2 regions of the Glutamicibacter sp. St.4D3 genome follow, and region 1 is predicted to be linked to the other one. Evidence: riboswitches for the same ligand, from Rfam matches in the RefSeq annotation. Region 1 holds a riboswitch; the other holds the start of a gene.
What was found. A riboswitch is a leader RNA that binds a small molecule or an ion and turns the genes downstream of it on or off. The one in region 1 is predicted to bind S-adenosylmethionine.

Region 2: linked by a shared signal. The riboswitch ahead of AC6I21_RS14715 (acyl-CoA dehydrogenase family protein) and the one ahead of AC6I21_RS01150 (O-acetylhomoserine aminocarboxypropyltransferase/cysteine synthase family protein) in region 1 are both predicted to bind S-adenosylmethionine.

What each region holds. Positions count from the first base shown of each region.
Region 1 is NZ_AP039380.1:222,584-230,010, reverse strand. Features, by position in the region: gene AC6I21_RS01160 (RNA polymerase sigma factor) at 1-191, opposite strand, end outside; gene AC6I21_RS01155 (histidine phosphatase family protein) at 305-874, opposite strand; SAM riboswitch class I at 1,012-1,106, shown strand; gene AC6I21_RS01150 (O-acetylhomoserine aminocarboxypropyltransferase/cysteine synthase family protein) at 1,229-2,593, shown strand; gene AC6I21_RS01145 (CoA-binding protein) at 2,593-3,087, shown strand; gene AC6I21_RS01140 (MFS transporter) at 3,214-4,521, shown strand; gene AC6I21_RS01135 (DeoR/GlpR family DNA-binding transcription regulator) at 4,657-5,430, shown strand; gene AC6I21_RS01130 (1-phosphofructokinase family hexose kinase) at 5,427-6,386, shown strand; gene AC6I21_RS01125 (PTS fructose transporter subunit IIABC) at 6,402-7,427, shown strand, end outside.
Region 2 is NZ_AP039380.1:3,191,896-3,199,322, forward strand. Features, by position in the region: gene AC6I21_RS14700 (dicarboxylate/amino acid:cation symporter) at 1-1,127, shown strand, start outside; gene AC6I21_RS14705 (DUF6069 family protein) at 1,214-1,696, opposite strand; gene AC6I21_RS14710 (acyl-CoA dehydrogenase family protein) at 1,823-3,100, opposite strand; gene AC6I21_RS14715 (acyl-CoA dehydrogenase family protein) at 3,177-4,325, opposite strand; SAM riboswitch class I at 4,473-4,562, opposite strand; gene AC6I21_RS14720 (FAD-dependent oxidoreductase) at 4,901-6,385, shown strand; gene AC6I21_RS14725 (GcvT family protein) at 6,406-7,427, opposite strand, start outside.

The DNA.
Region 1 (7,427 bases):
TTGCGGTGGGCGATGCGCACCAGCCAAGCCTGGACGTTGGCCTCCGGATCCAGTTGCGGGTAGGCCCGCAGGGCGGCCAGGAAGGTTTCCGACCAGGCGTCCTTGGCGCGGTGTTCATCCAGCAGGGAGCGGCACACGCGCAACACGCTCAGTCCGTGGGCCTGCACGATCTGTTCGAATGGCTGCTTCATGGTGCTCCTGGTGATTGGCTCTCACCATGTAAACGTGGCGGGACAGCTTTTCGTGAGGTCTTTGACCGGATTTCCTGCGACCACCCACCGGGCGGTGGCGGCTGGCCCTGTTCCTAGACCACGACCGGGTCACCGTCGCGCAGGGCCAGTTCCAGTTCGCGCAGTTCGCCCAGGTCCAGGGGCACCACTTCCCCGTTCTCCACGCCCTGGGGCAGGCGGCGTCCGAGCAGGGTGTCGCGGATGATGCGCATGGTCGCCCCGTGGCTGACACACAGGATGCGCTGCTGGGGGTGGGTGGCGGCCAGCTGGAGCAGGGCCGGCACTGCCCGGCGCAGCACGGCCGAACGAGGTTCGGCCTGCTCCATCAGCTCCTGCACCAGGTCCTCATCCAGCTCCGAGCGGCACTGCCCCTCCAGTGGCCCGAATCCGCGCTCCACCAGTTCCGGCACCGGCGGGCCGGTGCGGGCCCCAAGGGTCTTGGCAATGATCTGCGCGCTTTCCTGGGCGCGGCCCAGCGGGGAGGCCAGGACCACATCCCAGCCCTCATCGGCCAGCCGGGCGCCGACCGCGCGCGCCTGTTCCCGCCCGGTCGCGTTGAGCGGGATGTCCGTCTGCCCCTGCAGCCTGCCTGCCAGGTTCCAGTCGGTTTGTCCGTGTCGAACCAAAGCCAGTGCACCATTCATACTTCTTGAGTCTAGCCAGTACTGCCGGTGGCGCTGAATCCCCCGGGGTGCGGATGGCCGGATGGGGCCTGTGACGCGCCGCGCAATCTTTCGACGCACAACTTGGGTCACATTCACACATGTTGAGACACTGGGGGTAACCATCCCGAGCGGCCGAGAGATCTGGTTCGATGACGCCGCAGCAACCTGCCACAGCCGGTGGATACGGTGCTACCGCCAGAAACGATGGAGCTGTCTTCGGCCGTAGGGCCAGTGCAGTGAAGACAGACATTGATTCCGGGATATTGCCTTGATGGCCCTCCCGGCCAATGCCGCGGTGGGCCGGAAGACGAGCCGATAAGGAGTCACGCCACCATGGCCGACCACAAGTTTGGATTCCGCACCCGTGCCCTGCACGCCGGCGGAACCCCCGATGCCGAACACGGCGCCCGCGCGGTGCCGATCTACCAAAGCACGTCCTTCGTATTCAAGGACACCGATGATGCGGCGAACCTGTTTGCGCTGCAGAAGTACGGGAACATCTACTCCCGCATCGGCAACCCGACAGTGGCCGCCTTCGAGGAGCGCATGGCCTCCCTGGAGGGCGGGATCGGCGCGGTGGCCACCGGTTCGGGCATGGCGGCGGAGTTCATCACCTTTGCCGCGCTGGCCCAGGCCGGAGACCACATTGTCGCCTCTGCGAAGCTCTACGGCGGGACCATCACCCAGCTGGATGTCTCACTGCGCCGCTTTGGCATTCAGACCACCTTCATCGACTCCAACGACCCGGCCGATTTCGAGGCCGCGATCGGGTCGAACACCAAGGCGGTGTACACCGAGGTGGTTGCCAACCCCTCCGGGGACATTGCCGACCTGGCCGGGCTGGCGGCGGTGGCGCACCGCCACGACATTCCGCTGGTGGTCGATTCGACGCTGACCCCGCCCTACCTGTTGCGTCCGATCGAGCACGGCGCGGACATCGTGATCCATTCGGCGACCAAGTTCATTGGCGGCCACGGCACCACCCTGGGCGGGGTGGTCATCGAATCGGGCACCTTCAACTGGGGCAACGGGAAGTTCCCCACCATGACCGAGCCGGTACCCAGCTATGGGAACGTCTCCTGGTGGGGCAACTTCGGGGAGTACGGGTTTTTGACCAAGCTGCGCAGTGAGCAGCTGCGCGATTTCGGCCCCTCCCTGCCGGCGCAGTCCGCGTTCCAGCTGCTGCAGGGCGTGGAGACCCTGGCCCAGCGGATGGACGCACACCTGGCCAACGCCCAGCAGGTCGCCCAGTGGCTGGAGGCCGATGACCGGGTCAGCTATGTGAACTATGCGGGCCTGGCCTCCCATCCCCAGCACGAGCAGGCGCGCAAGCTGCTGCCGCTGGGTGTGGGTTCGGTCTTCAGCTTCGGAATCAAGGGCGGCCGGCAGGCCGGGGCCAAGTTCATCCAGGCCCTGCAGCTGGCCAGCCACCTGGCAAACATCGGTGATGCACGCACCCTGGTGCTGCACCCGGGGTCCACCACCCACCAGCAGCTGAGCGAGGAGCAGCTGCAGGCGGCCGGGGTGCCGCAGGACCTGATCCGCCTGTCGGTGGGCCTGGAGGATGTCGAGGACATCATCTGGGACCTGGACCAGGCACTGAGCGCCGCCCAGCAGCCGGAGCCGGAGCACCAATTCGAGATGCCGTCCTATGACGCGGCGGCCTGCGCCGTGCCGGCCGGGAAGGGAGCGAACTAATGAGCACCGCACTACGCACCTGGCAGGGCCCCAGCGCCGCGCAGCGCCTCCAGATCCTGCGCGAGACCACCTCGATCGCGATCGTGGGGGCCTCGAACAAGCCCTCTCGGGCCAGCTACTTCGTGGCCACCTACCTGCTGTCCTCCTCAAACTACCGGGTGTACTTCATCAACCCGGTGGTGGACGAGATCCTGGGCCAACCGGTCTACAAGTCGCTGGCGGACCTGCCCGAGACCCCCGACCTGGTCGAGGTCTTCCGCAAGCATGATGACCTGCCCGGGGTGCTGGACGAGGCCCTGGCCGTGGGGGCCAAGACCCTGTGGCTGCAGCTGGGTTCCTGGCACGAGGAGGTGGCTGAGCGCGCCGAGGCCGCAGGGCTGAATGTGGTCATGGACCGCTGCGTGAAGATCGAACACGCCCGCTTCCACGGCGGGCTGCGCCTGGCCGGGTTCAACACCGGGGTGATCTCCTCCAAACGCCAGCTGCTGGCCTAGCGCTTGCCCGCTGCCCCCGCCACGGCAGGCTGCGGCCAGGCGGGGCGGCGGGCCCGGCAAATAGTGATTGACAAATATCAATCGGATCGGTGACGATAGACAAATCACCGACCCGAGGAGTGCGCCATGGGCGCCAAGCCATTCGCCGCGATCCGCCTGCTGCGGCCCTTCGCGCGCCGCGACTACACCGTGTTGGCGTGCGCCCTGGTGCTCTCCACCCTGGCCCACGGCATGTGGGCGGTGGCCATGGTCTACCAGGTGCGCCAGCTCGGCGGCGGTCCGGTGCAGCTCTCCAGCGTCGCCACGGCCACCTCGCTCGGCCTGATTGGCCTGGTGCTGCTGGGCGGGATCGCTGCCGACAGGTACTCCTGCCGCAAGATCCTGCTGCTGGTGGAAACCGCCTCACTGCTGGTGATGAGCGCCACGGCGGCGCTGGCCCTGACCCACAGCCTGCAGCTGTGGCACCTGGTGCTGGCCGGATTCCTCTCCGGGGCCGGGGCCGCGTTCTTCTATCCGGCCTATTCGGCACTGTTGCCGCGAATGCTGCCGGCCGCCGAGCTGCTGGCGGCCAACGGCATCGAGGGCACGGTGCGCCCGGTGGTGCAGACCGCGTTGGGTCCGTTGGCGGCCGGGGTGCTGGTGGCCTCGGTTTCCCCCGCCCACGCGATTGCCGGGATTTCGGTAACCCACGTGGCGGCCCTGCTGACCCTGCGCCGCATTTCCCATGCCTCGGCCTATGACCGGCCCGCCGGCGGCAGCGGGCAGCAGGCCGGGGGCGGCATCATCCACCAGCTGCGGGAGGGCGTGGGCTACACGGTGGGCACCCCGTGGCTGCGCTGGACGCTGCTGTTCGCGGTGGTTGCGGTCTTCACGTTCATTGGGCCCTTCGAAGTACTGCTGCCCTTCGAGGTCAGCGACCGGCTGGGCGGGGACGCGACGGACTTCGCCTCCGCACTGGCCGCCTACGGCGTGGGCTGCGCCCTGGGGTCAATGGCCACCGCCACGCTGCGCATGCCCCGGCGCTACCTGAGCATCATGATGGCCTGCTGGGGTTTTGGCTCCCTGCCGCTGGTTGCCGTGGGCTTCGTCCCGGCCCTGTGGTGCCTGGTGATCCTGCTGTTCATCGTGGGGCTGACCGACGGGATTGGGCAGGTCACCTGGGGCACGCTGCTGCAGCGGCGGGTGCCGGCGCACCTGCTCGGCAGGATTTCCAGCCTGGACTTCTTCGTCTCCCTGGCCCTGATGCCGGTCTCTATGGCCGTCACCGGACCGCTGAGCCAGCTTGTTGCGCCGCGGGAGATCTTCATCTTCGCGGGCCTGGCCTCCCCGGTCTTTGCCGTCATCGCCTGGTGGTGCGGCCGCTTCTGGCGGGACGAAATCGCCCACCCGCTGGACGAGGGCGCCCCGGAGCCAGTGGCCCCGCAGGGCGAATAAGAGCCCCAAAGCACAGATAAGCAAACATAACGCCAACTTTTGTCCCCCAAATGTCTTGACGATGCCACACAAACAGGCATAAAGTCATACAAACACAGATCGCTGTGGGTCAGCTCACGCACATGGGAGGCAGGAATGTTCGCCGAAGAGAGACACCGGCTCATCACCGAAGCGGTGGAAACACACGGGAAGGTCTCCGTCGCGGAACTCTCCGAACGTTTTGCCATCACCCGCGAAACCGTCCGGCGGGATTTGGCGCTGCTGGAAACCGACGGCCTGCTGCGCCGGGTGCACGGCGGGGCGGTCGGACTGGCCGCGGCCAGCACCCGGGAGCAAAGCCACAGCGACCGCAGCACCCTGCACGCCGAGGCGAAGCAGGCCATCGCCCAGGCCGCACAACAGCTGCTGCCCTCCGCGGGCGGTTCGATCATGCTGGATGCCGGCACCACCACCGCCGAGCTGGCCGGCCTGATCGCCCAGCAGGGTGGCGAGGACACCTTGGTGATCACCCACGCCCTGCCAATCGCCGCCCGCATCAGCGCGAACCCGCAGCTGGCACTGGAATTCATTGGCGGACGGGTTCGGGGACTGACCAGTGCGGCCACCGGGGCCGGAACCGTAACAGCCTATGCGCGGCTGCGGGCGGATTTGGCCTTCGTGGGCACCAACGCCCTACACGCCGATTTCGGCCTCAGCACCCCCGACCCGCTGGAGGCCAGCGTCAAGGCCGCCATGGTGGCCAGCGCCCAGCGCGTGGTCGTGCTGGCCGACGCGACGAAACACGACGAACTGACCCTGGTCCAGTTCGCCACCCTGGACCAGGTCGACACCCTGGTCACCGACCGCGCGCCAGCCGGCGCACTGGCGGCCGCCCTGGAGGCGGCCGACGTGGACGTGGTGCTGGCATGATCCTCACCCTGACCATGAACCCGGCCCTGGACCAGACGGTGGAGCTAAGCTCCGCGCTGGCCCCGGGACAGGTGCAGCGCGCCGCAGCCAGCAGGGTGCAGGCCGCCGGCAAGGGCGTGAACGTTGCCCGTGCCATTGCCCAGGCCGGCCAGCCGGTGCTGGCCGTACTGCCCGGGGCGGCCCACGACCCGCTGGTGCGGGCGCTGGAAGCCGACGGGCTGCCGCACCGGATCATCCCCATCGACCAGCCATTGCGCACCAACATCACAATCACCGACCCGGACGGGACCACCACCAAGATCAACGAGCCGGGCCCCGCACTGGACGCACCAGCTCTGGAACAGGTCACCGAGGTGCTGTGCGAGCTGGGCGCCTCGGCCCGCTGGGTGGTGCTGGCCGGGTCCCTGCCGCCGGGAGTCGCCCCGGATTTCTACGCCCGGCTGTGCGCCACCCTGCGCAGCAGGCTCGCCGACCGCACCCCACGCATCGCGGTGGATACCTCCGGCGCCCCGCTGGCCAGCCTGTTTGCCTTTGATGCCAACCACCTGCCGGATCTGATCAAGCCCAACGCCGAGGAGTTGACCGAACTGATCGCCCAGGATTCGGCCCTGGGGTTCGAGCAGTCCCCGACGGAGGCGGCCCGCGCCGCCGGCTACCTGGTGCAGCGCGGGGTGGGCACCGTGCTGGCCACCCTCGGCGCGCAGGGTGCCGTGCTGGCCACCACCGAGGGCTGCTGGCTGGCCCGGCACGCGCCGGTGATCCCGCGCAGTACGGTCGGGGCCGGGGACTCGGCCCTGGCGGGGTACTTGATCGCAGAATCCACCGGTTCGGACCCGGCCGGAAGCCTGGCCCACGCGGTGGCCTACGGCTCGGCGGCCGTCGCCCTGCCGGGTTCCACCATCCCCTCCCCCACCCATCTCACCGCCGACGCGGTCAGCGTCGACGGACCGTTCTAAGTCAAGGATGCAGCCATGACCGAACTGATCAACCAGCACCTGGTGAGCCTGGACACCTACCTGGGTTCCAGCACCGACCAGGTCATTGACGAGCTGGCCGCGCTGGTGGCCAGGCAGGGCCGGGCCAGCGACGCCGTGGCCCTGGCCGCTGACGCCAAGGCCCGGGAAGCGAAGACGGCCACCGGGGTTCCCGGCGGCATCGCCATCCCGCATTGCCGCTCGGCCGCCGTGACTGCGCCAACGCTGGCGATGGCCCGCCTGGCCCCGGCAGTGGACTTCGGGGCCAAGGACGGACCGGCGGACCTGGTGTTCTTCATCGCCGCCCCGGAAGGGGCGGACAAGGACCACCTGAAGCTGCTGTCCACCCTGGCCCGGGCCCTGGTGAAAAAGTCCTTCACCACGGCGCTGCGTGAGGCCCGCGAGCCAGGACAGGTCGTGGAGCTGATCGACGGGGTGCTTTCCGGGACCCCGGCCCCGGCAGCGCCCGCCGCGCCGGCCCCACAAACCCCCAGCACCGCACCGGAAGCCGCTGGCGCCCAGCAGGAGTCCGGCGCACGCATCGTGGCGGTCACCGCCTGCCCCACGGGCATCGCCCACACCTATATGGCCGCCGATTCGCTCGCACAGGCCGCCGAGGAGATGGGGGTGGACTTCGCGGTGGAAACCCAGGGATCCTCCGGCTCCACGGCCCTGGACCAGCAGGTCATTGACCGCGCCGACGCGGTGATCTTCGCCGTGGACGTCGATGTGCGCGACCGCTCCCGCTTCGCGGGCAAACCGGTCATCCAGGTGCCGGTCAAGCGCGGCATCGACGAGCCGGAAGCGTTGCTGCGCCAGGCCATCGCGACCGCCACCGACCCCGCGGCGCGGCGGGTTCCGGCCGGCACGCCGGAAGGATCCGGGCATCAGGACCCGCGCGGTGGCCAGCGAGAATCATTCGGTGCCGGGCTGAAGCGGGCCCTGCTGACCGGGGTGTCCTACATGATCCCCTTCGTCGCCGGCGGCGGGCTGCTGATCGCCCTGGGCTTCCTGCTTGGCGGC
Region 2 (7,427 bases), 380 kb from region 1:
TCATCCTGGGCCTGGTCATGCCGGCCATCGCCGAGCTGGGCAAGGGGGCCGGCAAATGGCTGGGCATCACCGCGATGATCGCCTACGGTTCGACCGTCATTGCCGGGCTGCTGGCCTACTTCGTCAGCCGCTGGCTGTTCACCCCGGCGCTTTCCGGCGGCGGGCTGGAGGAGTTCGGGGAGGAGTCCGGTTCCGGGTTCACCCCCTTCATCACCGTGGTCGCCAGCGCCGGCGACTCGGCCACCGAGATCGTCCTGCCCCCGGTCATCGACGTGATGAGCGCACTGGTGCTCGCGTTCGTCATCGGCGTGGGCCTGACCGCCTTCCACTCCAAGGTGCTCTTCCGCGGGGCGGTCGAGTTCCGCACCATCATTGAGTCCGTCATCCGGCGCATCATCGTCCCGGCGCTGCCGCTGTTCATCTTCGGCATCTTCATGGACCTGTCGGCCAGCGGGTCGGCGGTCACCGTGATCACCAAGTTCCTGCTGGTCGCCCTGGTCTCCTTCGGGCTGACCCTGGTCATCCTGATCCTGCAGTACACCATCGCCGGCTCGGTCGCCGGACGCAACCCGTTCAAGGCGCTGTGGAACATGCGCGACGCCTACTTCACCGCCCTGGGCACCTCCTCCTCGGCCGCCACCATCCCGGTGACCCTGGATTCGACGAAGAAGAACGGCGTGAACGATTCCGTGGCCGGGTTCGTGGTGCCGCTGTGCGCCACCATCCACCTGTCCGGTTCGATGATCAAGATCACCTGCTTCTCCATTGCGGTGCTGCTGCTGACCGGCGGGAACGTCTCCTTCGGCGCCTACCTGCCCTTCATCCTGATGCTCGGCGTCATGATGATCGCCGCCCCGGGCGTCCCGGGCGGGGCGATCGCCGCGGCCGCCGGCCTGCTGGCCCAGATGCTCGGCTTCGGCGAGGTCGAGGTCGGCCTGATGTTCGCCGCCTACATCGCCCTGGACAGTTTCGGCACCGCCACCAACGTCACCGGTGACGGCGCGATCGCGATGATCATGAACAAGCTGACCCGCGGCAACCTGGGCGCGCAGCCGCAGGACCTGGCCGACACCGAGGTCGAGGCGCTGCCGGGCACCGCCGCGCACTCGCACACCCGGCCCGAGTAGCCGCCGCCTTCGGGCCCGGTCCGCAAACACACCCCAGGCCATGGCGCTGCAACCCGCAGCACCATGGCCTGGGCCGTATTCAAGGGCTAGCGCCGGGTGGCCCCGTAGTGGCTGGCCGTGGCCGGCACCAGGGCCTGGGCGGCCTCCTTGTCGTTGTACTTCTTGTTGGAGTTGTTCACCGCCAGGTACCAGGAGGCACCCACGATCAGGTGCATCAGCGCCAACGCGATCCCGCTGAGCACATCTTCGGCAAAGAGGATCGGGACGATGATGGACACCACCGCGACCGCCACGCCCAGCCACTGCGCAATGCGGCAGAAGCGGGGTGCGGCGCGGCCGATGACGAAGGTCAACAGCCCCAGGATCAGGATCGGCGGGGCGGTGAACCGCAGGATATGGATGAAGTCCAGGTTCTGGAACAGTCCGCCCGAGAACCTCATGGACGCGCCAGCGGCCTCGCTGACGAAAAACACGAACCCGCACAACACTGCCGCACCAAACGCGGCGATGATGACCTGGGCGAAATTGAACGGCATCCTGTATCTGACAGGCATAGCGTAGGCGCTCATGACTGATCATCTCCTCGATCACTCGAATCGCTTGAGCCCTGTCAATTCACTGTACGCCGCATCACACCGCAAGAGAACAGGTGCGGGCTGCCCGGGTGGGAACCCCCTGTCCAAAGCCGGCGGGATCTACTTCGATGCGCCAATCGCCCAGACCCGCGGCAGCTGCGTCCCGTTGACCGCCAAGTCTCCAATCAGCCGGGCCTTGAACACCCACGGATTGTGGTTCCCGGCGGTCCGCGCATTGCGCCAGTGCCGGTCAAGGTTCTTCGAAACACTGGTCGCCGAGGCCGCCAGCGCGTCAAAGGCGTGGGTGATCGCGTTCAGCGTCAGGGGCGTGAGGGTCACCTGCGCCTGCGCGGAGGCCAGCTCGGCGGCGTCATTGGCCGCCAGGTCCTCGGCCTGGGTAACCGTGCCCGCGTGCAGCCCCACCGCCGTGTCATGGGCCTCCTGCAGGGCCCGGGAGACCCGCTGCACCGCGGCGGTGGCCACATAGGCGGCGGAGGAAACCTCACCGATCACCTGCAGCAGCTGCGGATCCTGGCTGGCAAGGTTCGCGGCCGCATGACTGAAGGTGCGTTTGCGCTGCTTCAGTTCGGCGGCAAAGTCGCGTTCAGCCGCGCGGGCGCTGCCGGCCAGCACCACCAGCAGCACCTGCTGGTAGAAGGCCGTCTGGTAGCGGAACCTGGTGTCGAAGTCGATCAGGTCCTCCTCGTGGACCACCGCGTCGGTGAAGGTCGAGGTCCCGGTGCCGGTGGTGCGCTGGCCAAAGCCGTCCCAGTCATCGGCCAGGGCGATCCCCGCCTGATCCGCCCGCACCGCGGCGATGACGCGTTGGCCCGTGTCGGTGCGCTCGGCGTAGGTGTCCAGCCAGTCCGCGAAGATCGAACCGGTCGAATAGTACTTGGTGCCGTTGATGCGAAAACCCCCGTGGCCGTCCGGAGTGACCTTGGTGATCACGTCCCCGACCGTCACTGCGCCAACCTCCGTCCAGCAGTTGCCCACCAGCTCGCCCCCGGCAAAGCGGCGCAGCCATTGGTCACGCCCCGGCCCGGGGGCGGCCACCAGCCGGTCCTCGACGAACGCGAAGTGGGTGCGCAGCGCCTGGGCGATGTTGGAATCGGCGGCCGCCAGGTCGGTGAGCAGTTCGAACAGCTCGCCCAGATCCGCTCCGGCGCCGCCGTGGCTCTCGGGCACGCGCACCGCCCCGAACCCGGCGTCGGCCAGTTGCCTGATCTCGGCGAAGGGCAGCTGGCCGGTGCGGTCGCGTTCGACCGCCCCGGCGGCAATGGACTCGAAGATTGGCGCGAAGCGGGCTCGCAGGCGCTGCAGGCGGTTGGCACTTTGGCGCGCGGCACCCGGAGCGTCAGCTGAAGCGGTGCTGTGGGTGGTTGCCACTGTGGTCATGGTGTTTTCCTTTGGGTCTGTCGGTGGGGAAGCTGCTGTGCAAGGTAGGCGGGGCGGGCGCTGGCGGCCACGCCGCCTAGGTGTACAGCGAAATCGGCTGCGGTTCACCGTGCAGGAAGTACTGGCCGACCTCGATCTTCTTGTAGTCCACCGGGTCGTGCAGCGTGTGGGTGCGCACATTGCGCCAGTACAGATCCAGGCCCACATCGTTCTTCGTGGAGGAGGAACCGGTCACCTCGTAGATGCGGTGGGCGGTTTCCAGGCCCACCTCGGTGGACACCACCTTCACCTCGGCGATCGCCACGGCAAGTTCGGCCCGCTCATCGGCACTGACCTCCCCGGCGAGCGCAATCAGGGCGTCGTAGCGGCGTGCGAGCTTCTCGGTGAGCGCCTCGGCCGCCGCGGTGCGGGCCTTCAGTTCGCCGATGATGCGCTGGAACACCACGTCCCGTGAGTAGGTCTGCACCCCGGAGAGGAACCAGGCGTTCTGCCGCTCCAGCAGGATGCGCCGCCCCTGGGCCAGTGCCCCCTGGGCAATGCCCACGTAGAAGTGCGCGAAGGCCAGCTGCAGGCCGGGGATGAGCAGGGTGGCGACCGGTTCCTCGGTCACCTCACCGAGGATGTCCTGCGCGGTGACACGCACATTCTTGTAGTGCACGGTGTTCGAGGCGCTCAGCCGCTGGCCCAGATGGTCCCAGTCGTCGACGAGTTCCAGGCCCTGCCGGGTGGTTTCCAGCACGAAGGCCAGCGCCTTTGAGGCCAGCGGGCCGTCCTCGACCACCGCGTTGACGATGATGACCTCCCCGACCCCGGAGCCGGTGGAGAACCGTTTGGTTCCGTTCAGCAGGTAGCCGCCCTGCCCGTCGGAGCGCAGGGTCAATGAGGGGTCCACCGGGTTCATCGAGTCGCCCCACAGCCAGCCGCCCTCCACGGTGCGCCGCCACCAGTCGGCCTGCTTCTCGGGCGGGGCGTAGAACGCGATCCCCGTCTGGTTGAAGTAGTGGTAGGCCAACAGCTGGGCGATCGAGCCGTCGGCGGTGGCCAGGATGCGCACCACCGCGAAGGCCGTCTCAAAGTGGGCTCCGGAGCCCCCGTACTGGGCGGGCACCAGCAGGTTCAGCAGCCCTGCGCTGCGCAGCAGCTGGACTTCCTGGACCGGCTGCTGGTTGGCGCGGTCGCGGGCCAGTGCGTCCCTGGCCAACGTGTCGGCCACCTGGCTCGCCACGGCGGATCAGTGGGAGAGTTCGGCGGTGTCGGCCTGCCCGGCAAACGGGGTGCGGGGCAGCCGGCTAGTGGTGGCGGTGGTGGTCATTGTTTTCCTCCCGTAGAGACGTTGCTCCGAAGGATGCCGAGCGCGGAATGTGGCGCTGCGGTTCCATCGAACCTGGCGGAAGCACTATTCACGGTCGTGAACTTGCTGCGGCGTCGTTGAGCCAGGTCTCTCGGCCGCTCTGGATGGTGAGCTTCGATTGCACCACCGGTCGCCGGGGCCCGGCCAGTGGTGCCGTCACCGCCGGACTCACAACGTCATGTCACGTCGCACTGGACGTCCGCCGGCCCGAACATGACGTGCTTGGCGGCCCGGATGACGAACAAAAGACGGGTTGTGAACCGGCTGTTTCCCGGGGCTTGCCGCGCAGACCGGAGCGCTGCTACCGTTCGGGGCTTTCCTCCCGCCCCCATGGTCCGCCATCCGCAGCTTCAAAGTCCCTTGGACGGGTTGGGTGCTGGTGCGTGCGTGGCTACGGTCAGGGCATCGACATGTGGCGGCCCGAGCAACCCAATCCTTCAGGAGGGATCATGACCTCGACATGGCAGCGCACCAGCGCGCCGATCAACACCGATGACTTTGAATCCGATGGACGCTACGACGTGGTGGTCGTGGGGGCCGGGCTGACCGGGCTGACCACGGCGGTGCTGCTCAGCCGGGCGCGGCTGCAGGTGGCGGTGATCGAGGCGCAGACGGTGGGCGCCGGAACCACCGGGCACAGCACCGCCAAGCTGAGCCTGCTGCAGGGCGGCACGCTGCAGCAGATCCGCCGCCGCCAGTCGATTCCGGCGCTGCGGGCCTATGTGGAGGCGAACCGGGAGGGGCAGTCTTGGCTGCTGCGCTATCTGGAGGAGAACTCGGTGCAGGTGGAGCACCAGGACGCGTACACCTTCGCACTGCGCCGCGCATCACTGCCCCGGCTGCGAGCCGAGGCGGCGGCCAGCGGTGAGGCCGGGGTGATGGTGGAGGAACTGCCCGGTGGCCAGGTGTCGCTGCCGTTCGAGGTGGCCGGGGCGCTGCGCCTGCCCGAACAGGCGCAGCTGGATCCGATGCGGGTGCTGGGCCTGCTGGCCGAGGAACTGCGCAGCCGCGGCGGGAAGATCTTTGAGCACACCCGGATGCTCAAGGCCGGGCAGGGGGCGCCGATCCGGGTGCAGACCCCCACCGGGAACCTGTACGCGGATCAGTTGGTGCTGGCCACCGGCACCCCGGTGCTGGACCGTGGCGGGCACTTCGCCCGGCTGGAGCCGAACCGCTCCTACGCCCTGGCCTACCGGGTGCGGGACGGGGCACAGGCCCCCGAGGGCATGTTCCTGGCCATCGACTCGGCCGGGTACTCCATCCGCACCGCCCGGGACATGACCGGCCCGCTGCTGCTGGTCGGTGGCCACGGCCACCGGGTGGGCCGCGGGGACCCGGCCGCGGCGGAACGCGAGCTGGACCGGTGGGCGCGCGACCAGCTGCCGGTCACCGAACGCACCGACAGCTGGTCCGCGCAGGACTACCGGGCGGCCGGGGCGCTGCCGATCGTGGGCACCATGCCCGGCAGCGGCGGGCAGATCCATGTGGCCACCGGGTTCAACAAGTGGGGCATGACCAATGCGGTGGCCGCCGCCCTGCGCCTGTCCTCCGACATCCTGGGCGGGAACCTGCCCTGGGCCCGGCAGCTAAGCTCCGGCAACCGGTCCCCCGGCGCGTGGCTGGACGCGGTCAGCATGAACGCCACCGTGGCCCGGCTGCTGCTCACCGACTGGGCGCGCATGCTTGCGGCCCCCACCAACCCGCAGCAGACCCGGGACCGCCCCGGCGTGCACCGCCAGGGGCGCCAGGTGGTGGCCGAGAACCCGCAGGACCCGGATGCCTGCCGGCTTTCCGGGGTCTGCACCCACCTGGGCGGGATCCTGCAGTGGAATGCCGCGCAGAACACCTGGGACTGCCCGCTGCACGGGTCGCGGTTCAGCGCCCAGGGCCGGCGGCTGGAGGGTCCGGCCACCCGTGACCTGAAACGGCTGTAGCGCCCGCCCCCGCCGGTGCGCTACCCGGCGCCGACCGGGGCGCCGGCGGGGGAAGCCTGCGGCTCCAGGCCGCGCAGCCGCTTCATCTGCGGGTCGTAGACGGGGTCCTGGGTGATCGTGGCGTTGATCCGCCGGCCGAAGTACTCCACCTGCACCTGCTGCCCGAACGTGAGCTCGGCCGGCAGCCAGGCCAGCGCGATGGGCCGTCCCACGGTGTGCGCGAACCCGGCACTGGTGACATAGCCGACCGCGCGCCCCTGATGGAACACCGGCTCCTTGCCCAGCACCAGATCCCCGGCGTTCTCGATCAGCAGGCAGCGCAGGCTGCGGGTGGGCGGTGCCTCGCGCAGCCGCTGCACCGCGGCCTTGCCCACGAAGTCCTGCTCCTTCTTGGCGCTGACCGCGAATCCGAGCCCGGCCTCAAACGGGTTGTGCTCGGTGCTCATGTCCACGCCCCAGGAGCGATAGCCCTTTTCCAGGCGCAGGGAGGCGAAAGCGGCCCGCCCGGCGGCGATGATGCCGTGCCTCTGCCCGGCCTGCCACAGCACCTCCCACAGGCGCTGGCCGTTCTCCGCGCTGGTGTAGATCTCCCAGCCCAGCTCCCCCACATAGGACAGGCGCAGCGCGGTGACCGGCACCCCGCCCAGGTGGGCGGCGCGGGCCCGGAAGTAGCGCAGCCCCTCATTGGAGAAGTCATCGTCGCTGACCAGCTCGATGACCTCCCGGGCCAGCGGACCCCACAACCCGATGCAGCAGGTGCCGCCGGTGATGTCCCGCACCTGCACCCAGCCGCCGGGCACCAGGGCCTCGTTCTGCCGGCGGGCCTCCACCTGAAAGTAGGCGGTGTCAATGTTCCCGTTGATCCCCACCTGGAAGGTGTGCTGTCCCAACCGGGCGACGGTGATGTCGCTGCGGATCCCGCCGGCCTCATCCAGCAGCAGTGTGTAGGTCACCGCCCCGACGCTCTTGGCCATGTTCCCGGTGCTCAGCCGCTGCAGCAGGGCCAGTGCCCCGGGCCCGGAAACCTCCAGGCGCTTGAGTG